Regions from separate parts of the Exiguobacterium sp. HSB13 genome, predicted to be linked through region 1. Evidence: predicted binding sites of a transcription regulator. Region 1 holds the regulator's gene; the other holds the start of a gene.
The links. The regulator Rex, encoded in region 1, represses fermentation and respiration genes when NADH is low (regulators of the CRP and FNR family bind a similar motif). The targets are predictions, from matches to a motif close to TTGTGAAATATTTCACAA.
Positions count from the first base shown of each region.

Region 2: the regulator Rex is predicted to act here: its motif matches at 2,069-2,086, upstream of ACZGCQ_RS07815 (cytochrome ubiquinol oxidase subunit I).

Region 1 is NZ_JBUZOM010000001.1:2,239,040-2,243,255, forward strand. It holds gene ACZGCQ_RS11665 (S8 family serine peptidase) at 1-882, opposite strand, end outside; tRNA gene ACZGCQ_RS11670 (tRNA-Ala) at 1,107-1,182, opposite strand; gene tatC (twin-arginine translocase subunit TatC) at 1,288-2,067, opposite strand; gene ACZGCQ_RS11680 (twin-arginine translocase TatA/TatE family subunit) at 2,075-2,272, opposite strand; gene ACZGCQ_RS11685 (redox-sensing transcriptional repressor Rex) at 2,272-2,931, opposite strand; gene ACZGCQ_RS11690 (ATP-binding cassette domain-containing protein) at 3,099-4,216, shown strand, end outside.
Region 2 is NZ_JBUZOM010000001.1:1,444,203-1,448,418, forward strand. It holds gene ACZGCQ_RS07810 (cytochrome d ubiquinol oxidase subunit II) at 1-540, opposite strand, end outside; gene ACZGCQ_RS07815 (cytochrome ubiquinol oxidase subunit I) at 553-1,950, opposite strand; gene ACZGCQ_RS07820 (N-acetyldiaminopimelate deacetylase) at 2,185-3,297, opposite strand; gene ACZGCQ_RS07825 (LysR family transcriptional regulator) at 3,281-4,171, opposite strand.

The DNA.
Region 1 (4,216 bases):
TCCGAAGACTTTCATCGCGAGGAGTTGTGTTTCCGGTGCGACCCCTTTGATACCACCGTTTGCTTCATCGCCGTTTGCTCCGACCGTACCCGCGACGTGCATCCCGTGCATCGATGCGCCCGCACCTAAATCACGGATTTCGCTATCGTGATCGGCATAGTTATAGCCATACGGTACTTTTTCCGTGAAGTACTTTCCTTTTAAGCCTTTTGTTTCTTTCGCACTATCGACTTTTGAAGAAGTCAAATCGATCTTCGTCTCTGGGCTCAAGACCATGTCCTTATGCGACGGATCGATTCCTGTATCGATGACGGCAACGATCGTTCCTTCCCCTTTAAAACCATAGTCCTGCCATGTTTCCTTCGCATTGACCATGTCCTTGCTGTACAGCATGTCTGGCTTTGCACCTTTAGCAACTTCCGGACGCGCGTATTCATGGGCGATATGTACGCTCTTGACTCCGCTCAGTTGTTTAATGTCTTCGATGTCCCCGAACTTGACTTCACCACTGAATCCATTGATGACGGTTGTGAAGCTTTCCTTATATGTAACGGGAATCGCCTTTTTAGCGATGGCTGACTTGACTGATTTTTGGACGTTGACGAGGCGATCTTTGATCGACTCTTTTTCGGCATTGCTCAATGTGCTATACCGCTTGTTTTGAGCCTGGGCGATTTGAATCGCCGGCTTCTCTTCCATCTCGATGACGACACGGACTTTATCCGATTGTTTGTAGTTCTTCTCTTGCCCCGATTTCTTCAGCGAGAGCGCTTGCGGTTTTTGACCCGTTGCTTTGTCTTGCGACGACAGTGCACCTTGCGCACTGACTAGATTGGAAGACGTCATTAAGACGGCTGCCATAAGTGCAATCTTCTTCTTCATGCGTTCGTTTTCCCCTTTTCTGTAAAACCATAGTAGTACTACTGATAAAACAGTTAAACGAAAATTCTGTATATTTAGTTTAATGAATTTAATGGAAATAAACAATTTATATCTGTCTATTTTTTTAATTTATTTGTTTTTCATGACATTTTATATTTTTAAGGAATTTAACTGGGAGTAAAATAAAAACTCCTCGACGCCTCGAGGAGTTGGATATTTGGTATTGGTGGAGACTATCGGGATCGAACCGACGACCTTTTGGCTGCCAGCCAAACGCTCTCCCAGCTGAGCTAAGCCCCCATGAATTATCTTTAGTATACGCATCACTAACTGCTTTATCAATATAAAAAGAACGCTTTCACAAAAAAGAATCCCTTCCAAAAATCGTCGGAAGGAATTCACGATTCATTTATTCAATTCACGCATCAAATCCGCCTGTCGTTCAAGCTCTGCCTGTTGCTCGAGGATCAAGACCTTTTTGTACGTCCGCGCAGAAATCAAGATACTGATCTCATAGAGAACGAACAATGGAACCGAGATCATCAAGTGTGACGTCACGTCCGGCGGTGCGATCAATGCCGCAACGACGAACAGCGCAAAGTACGCATATTTCCGATTCTTTCGCATGAAATATGGCGTCACGAGACCAAGACGTGTCAGGAACATCGTCACGACCGGCAATTGGAACAGAAGACCAAACGGCATCGTCAAGCGGATTAAGAAACTGAAGTAGTTCTCGACTCCAATGACTTGTTCGATTCCGAGCTCTTTCCCGAGATCCGTTGAGACTTCAAGCAAGAAGGGAAGCAACCAGAAATACGAGAAGGCTACGCCAGCCAAAAATAGAAAGAAGATGACCGGAATATACGTCAATGTCGCTTTTTGCTCCTTGTCATAAAGTCCTGGTCGAACGAATGCCCAGAGTTGATACATCCAGAACGGTGACGCTAAAATCAGCGCAATGATGAACGCAAGATTCAAATACAACATTAAAGGATCGGCGACGTTGAAGGCATTCAAACCGATGCCGAGCTCTTTTAAGTCCGCTTGCAAGAAGCGAACGAGCGGTCGGACGAGCGGAAATGCGACAGCGAACAGGACGACGACGATGATAAGCGACCAGACGATCCGCTTGCGCAGTTCGTCAAGGTGCGACGTCATGCTTTGCTCTTGATCAACCGTCATGATTCAATCACTTCTCTTTCGGTTCGTCCTTTTTATCGTCGTCCATGATGCCGTTCGTGGCATTCTTGAACTCTTTCAATGTCTGACCCGCAGCGCGTCCGAATTCTGGTAACTTCTTCGGTCCGAAGATGATCAACGCGACGACCGCGATTAATCCAATGCTCGCTGGTCCGATACCTAGTGTGAGCGGGATAAGGTTTTCCATTATGATTTCACTCCTTCAGCTGATTGCGAATAATGCTTCATGAAATAAACTAACGACTGCAACTCGATCGATAAATCGATGTGATGGACCCGGACGCTCGCTGGCACGTTCAACCGCGCTGGCGTAAAGTTCAGGATGCCTGTCACACCATACTCGACTAACTCATCCGCTACTGACTGTGCGAACTGCGATGGAACCGTCAAGATGGCAACATCGACCTGATTCGCTTCGATTTGTTCTTTCATGTCCGAAACATGATAGATTGGAACGTCATGCGTCGTTGTTCCGACCTTCTCTTCGTCCGCATCAAACGCAACGACTATCCGAGTACTATTATTCTTTAAAAAGTTATAATTTGCAAACGCTGTTCCGAGATGACCGACCCCGATTAAGGCAACATTCGTCACCTCATCTTGATTCAAGGTTTTGCGGAAAAACGTTAAGAGATGTTGAACGTTATATCCATACCCCTTCTTCCCTAATGCCCCAAAGTAGGAAAAATCGCGACGAATCGTTGCTGAATCAACCTTCACCGCCTCGCTTAACTCAGCAGAAGAGACGCGGAGCTTGCCTGAATTGTATAAACTTTGGATGAAGCGATAATATAGCGGCAACCGTTTTGCTGTCGCTTGTGGAATTTTTGTGTCTGGTCCATTCATCCTGCAGTTCCCCCTTCGGCCACATCCATCGTGGCACCCAAATCTTTGCAAAAAGCTTTCTACTCTCCTTGATTGTAAACCACTTCACATAGAGTCACAAATAATATATTCCGCAGGACCTCGCGCTTTTGTTCGTGATAGACTAAAGGGTGGAAGGATGGATGGAAATGATACTCTTACAAGTCAATCAACTCTCGAAATCATTCGGCGTCGAGCCGATTTTAGAAAATATCAAACTGGAAGTACAAGAGCGGGATCGGATTGCGCTCGTCGGACGAAACGGTGCCGGTAAATCGACCTTGCTCAAAATCATCGCTGGTGAACTCAGTCATGACTCGGGCGACATCATGAAAGGCAAGGATGTCAAAATCGGTTATCTTGCACAAGACAGTGGTCTCGAATCGAATGAGACGATCTGGAACGAGATGCTGACCGTCTTTGAACATCTACAGGAACAAGAACGGACACTGCGCCGGATGGAAATCGAAATGGGCATGGAGCATATCTTGAACGACCCGGTCGCTTACGATCGTCTCTTGAAGACATACGATCAAGCACAACACGACTTCTCAGAAGCCGGTGGTTATCAGTTCGAAGCGAATATCCGCTCCGTCCTGCACGGCATGCGCTTTTATCCGGATGATTACTCGCGCCGGATTCAGACATTATCCGGTGGTCAACGGACACGACTCGCCTTAGCGAAGATGCTTCTGCAAGCACCAGAGCTCCTCATTCTTGATGAGCCGACCAACCACCTTGATATCGATACACTCGCTTGGCTCGAAAGTTACCTCGGCGGTTATCGTGGCGCCGTCCTGATCGTCTCACACGACCGGTACTTCCTCGACCAAGTCGTCAATGTCGTCTATGAGCTGTCGCGCAATGTCTGTCGTAAGTTCACCGGGAACTACACGAAGTACTTGGAACAAAAAGCGGCCTTGTACGATCAAGAAATGAAACAGTTCGAACAGCAACAAGAAGAAATCGCGAAGATGCAGGACTTCATTCAACGCAACATCGCCCGGGCGACGACGACAAAACGTGCCCAAAGTGTCCGGAAACGGCTCGAGAAGGTCGACCGACTCGACCGACCAGATGGGGATGAACGTAGCACGGTCCTGTCCTTCCCGATTGAAAAACAGAGCGGGAACGATGTTCTTCAAGTCAATCAACTGGCGATTGGTTACGAAGAAGCTGTCTCAAAAGACATCACGTTCCGCTTGCAACGCGGTGAATCACTGGCACTCGTCGGACCAAACGGAATCGGAAAGTCGACGCTCTTGAA
Region 2 (4,216 bases), 790 kb from region 1:
CATCGCACTGATATAGAGGACGGATACGATAGCGAGTGCTACGACCGACCAAGAGTAAAAGTTCGTAAATAATTTTGTTCCTAAAAACTCAACCGTTTCATTCGTTTTACGAATGAACCCACCTTGACTGATTGTCAATGTCGTTGACATCGCCGCCGGAATCAATAGACCAGTTGCTCCATATAAGAACGTATAGAACATGCTGTCGTTTGATCCATAATTGGCAAATGCATAGAAGCTACCACGAATCGCAATCAATACGAGAACGATCGAGGCTGGCACGAGTAGTGCCGTACCGAAATAGTAAGCGGTATCCGGGAAGAACCCGACTAGTCCGACGAAGAAGAATACGAAGAAGACATTCGTTACCTCCCACACTGGTGAGAGATAACGAAGAATCAATCGATTCGTTAAATGATCCCGCTTCGTATATTTTGAATAAAAGGCGTAAAATCCAGCACCGAAGTCAATTGAGGCAACGATGAGATATCCGTACAGGAAAGTCCAAAGGACCGTAATTCCTAGTGTTTGAACGTCCAAATCGTTCCCTCCTTACTTGTTATCATCCACGAACATAGCTTCCCCACGCGCGTGGTGGTTTTCAGCAAGTTCTTGAAGTTCTTTTCCAACCGGGTTTTTCTTGAACATCCGTAATAATACGACTGTACAAATCGTACCGAGCATCAAGTACAAGGCACTGAATAGAATCAACATCGGACCGACGGCAGTTGATGTCGTCGCCGCATCTGCTGTCCGCATGATGCCGTACAGTGTCCAAGGTTGGCGACCAATTTCAGCATACATCCAACCTGCTTCAATGGAAATCATCGCCAGAGGTCCACCGATGAAGACACCTCTTAAAATCCATTTGTTATAAGGATTTAATTTTTTCAACCGGAATGCCAAGATGAACAAGGCAGAGATGGCAGCCAAATACATACCAATCGAAACCATGATATCGAAGAAATAGTGAACGATCAGCGGTGCTTGATCTTCTTTTGCGAACTCATTTAGACCAATGACTTCTGTATCTGGAGCTCCACCCGCAAGGATCGAGAGTGCATATGGGATTTTGACGGCTCCCTTGATTTCATAACTGCCGTCTTCTTGCTGATCAAGTATCCCACCAAAGATCAATTCTGCTTCACTTGTCGTTTCAAAATGCCATTCAGCAGCCGCGAGTTTCTCTGGCTGATATTTCGCCAAGTATTTCCCTGAGAAGTCCCCGACAAGTGCCGTCGAGAAGGCAAAAATCAATCCAGCCATAACCGTTAAGCGAAGTGCTTTTTTGTGATACGCTGTTTCCGCTGCTGAGAGTGTTTTTTTGCGGAGTAAGTGGAACGCCGCGATTGCCGCCAAGATGAAGGCGACTGTCAAATAAGCCGATACGATGACGTGTGTTGCTTTTGTAGGTGTTGCTGTATTGAACATTGCTTTTAATGGTTCAATTTGCGTTAGCGTTCCGTTGACGATCTTAAATCCTTCTGGTGAGTTCATGAAGGAGTTGACCGTCGTAATGAAGAATGCTGATGCTGTCGCACCGATGACGACCGGAATCCCGATCAACCAGTGTAACCATGGGTTTTTGAATCGATCCCATGTATACAGGTAAATACCGAGGAAAATCGCTTCAAAGAAGAATGCGAATGTTTCCATGAACAGTGGTAATGCGATCGTTTGACCAGCCACTTGCATGAGTGACGGCCAAAGTAGTGATAATTGCAATCCAATTGCCGTCCCTGTCACGACACCGACTGCGACGGTAACGACGTATCCACGCGTCCACCGTCTTGCTAATAAAATATAATCCGGATCTTTGCGTTTCAGACCGATGAATTCAGCTGCGAGTACCATGAGCGGTACCCCGACACCAATCGTCGCGAATATAATGTGAAACGCTAATGTGAGCCCTGTCAACAATCGACTGAGCAATACGGGATCATTGAACATGTATATAGCCCCCTCTTCCTAAAACATACTTCTCTATATGGTCTATAACCGTATCATAGAGAACATAACCCTTTATGTCTGTTTATAATGTTTGATGTAACAAATTGTTCACATGTGCACGTGATTTTTTTCACAAAATGTTCGAAAACTCTTATTCTTACATATATAAAAAGCTTTCCCATTCTTGATTTCGAAAGGGAAAGCTTAATGTCCTTCATTATTTCATAAAACTTTTTAAACATATTCTCGGAAATAATGATCGAGTAAATCAATCACAAATGGAATCGCAGATTCATCCGGATTCAAGGTTGGTTGATGAAGTCCAGATGTCGGATTGTCGACTCCAAGCCAAAACATCATCCCTGGAATTTCCTTCAACATGAATCCGAAGTCTTCTCCTGTCATTGCTGCATCACATTCAATGTAGTTCGCATTCATTTTGACGAATGATGAAAATTTATCAACGATGTGTCGGTCATTGACGACCTCGTAATAACGATTTCCGAATTGCAGATCAATCTTGACACCAAAGGAAGCTTCGATTCCTCGAATGATGTCACGAACGCGTCGTTCCAGTTTTTCCATGTCTTCCCCATTGAGCGCGCGCATCGTACCGTCAAGAACTGCTCTACCGGCGATGACGTTTTCTCGAATCCCGGCATCGACCTTTCCGATCGTGATGACGCTACAGTTCATCGGATTGATGGATCGGCTGACGATTGTTTGCAATTGCATGATTAAGGCTGCTTGTGCGACGACCGTATCAATCGTCAAATGAGGAAAGGCCGCGTGACCACTTTGACCATAGATCGTGATATGGACTTCTCGAGCACTCGCGAACAAGACACCGGGACGGCTTGCAATCGTACCGACTGGATACTCCGGTGCGACGTGAAGACCATACATCTCACTTGGACGATATTTTTCAAACAACGGACTTTTAATCATCGGTTCTGCCCCGCCCGGACCTTCTTCCGCTGGTTGGAATAAAAAGACGACATCATCCATGACCGGCAATTCAATGATTCGTTTCATCAATCCCAACGCAATCGACGTGTGCATATCGTGACCACAGGCATGCATGAAGCCTGGATGTTCCGAGCAAAACGGAAGACCTGTCGCTTCTTCAATCGGTAACCCATCAATGTCTGCCCGGTATCCAATCGTCCGATTCCCAGTCAATCCTTTCACTCGAACGAAAACACCCGTTTCAAACGTGTCATACGTGACACGATCTGGTGGATAGGCACGAATTTGTTCCAATATAAAAGCTTGCGTCTTAAATTCCTTGAACCCTGGTTCTGGTATTTTATGAAGCGCGCGCCGCATTTCAATGGCGTATTCCATCTGACTGACTTCCTCCTTCTTCTTTTACGATATCCCAAAATGCTTGAACTTGTTTTAGTTCAAGCATCGATTCCGTAGACAAAATCCATGTATCTCGCTTTAATATTTTTCCAGACGATGTTTTTAACGGAAGCTGCATGACTTCATTTGATTGTTGGATCGTCGACTCGGGTAAAATCGCAAATCCAATTCCATGTAGAGCCATCTGCTTACATGTCTCGATTTGATCGACGACCAGCGTCCGAGATGGTGGACTTGCGAACCGATCTTGCCACCATTCTAAAATTTCTTGATAGTACGTTGAATCACTCTTGAACTGGATGAATGGTCGATCCGTCACGCGTAACTGTTCGATTGACGTCAACTCACTATCGACTAAATAGAGCGGATCCGAGAAAAGACGTTCTTTAACACCTTTCCAGTCCGGGTTTCCACGAATGATCCCGATATGAAAATGTTCCTCTAACATATGACGCATCATCTCACTGGACCATCCCGTGACAAGCTGGACACGGACATGCGGATAACGCTCAACGAATCGTTTCAATACACGCGGGAGCCAGTATTGCCCCATGATGGAAGCGACGGCAATTCGAAGCGTTCCATAAACAGCACCCTCTTCTGCCGTCAATTCACTTTTTAACTCGAGTTCCTTCCGATTCATCTCTTTTGCGAGACCGATTACTTTTTCTCCTTGTGGTGTGATGCTTAACCCACGCGATGAACGAATGAATAGTTTTGTTCCCCAGCGTCGTTCAATCGCAACGAGACGTTGACTAAGTGCAGGTTGCGAGACGAATAATCGTTCAGCAGCGCGCCTCATATTCAATTCTTCCGATAAGGTGATCAACATTTCCATTTCCGACACTTGCAATGTGAGATTCGACTCCTCATGATATAAGATGGCATTAGTTTAACA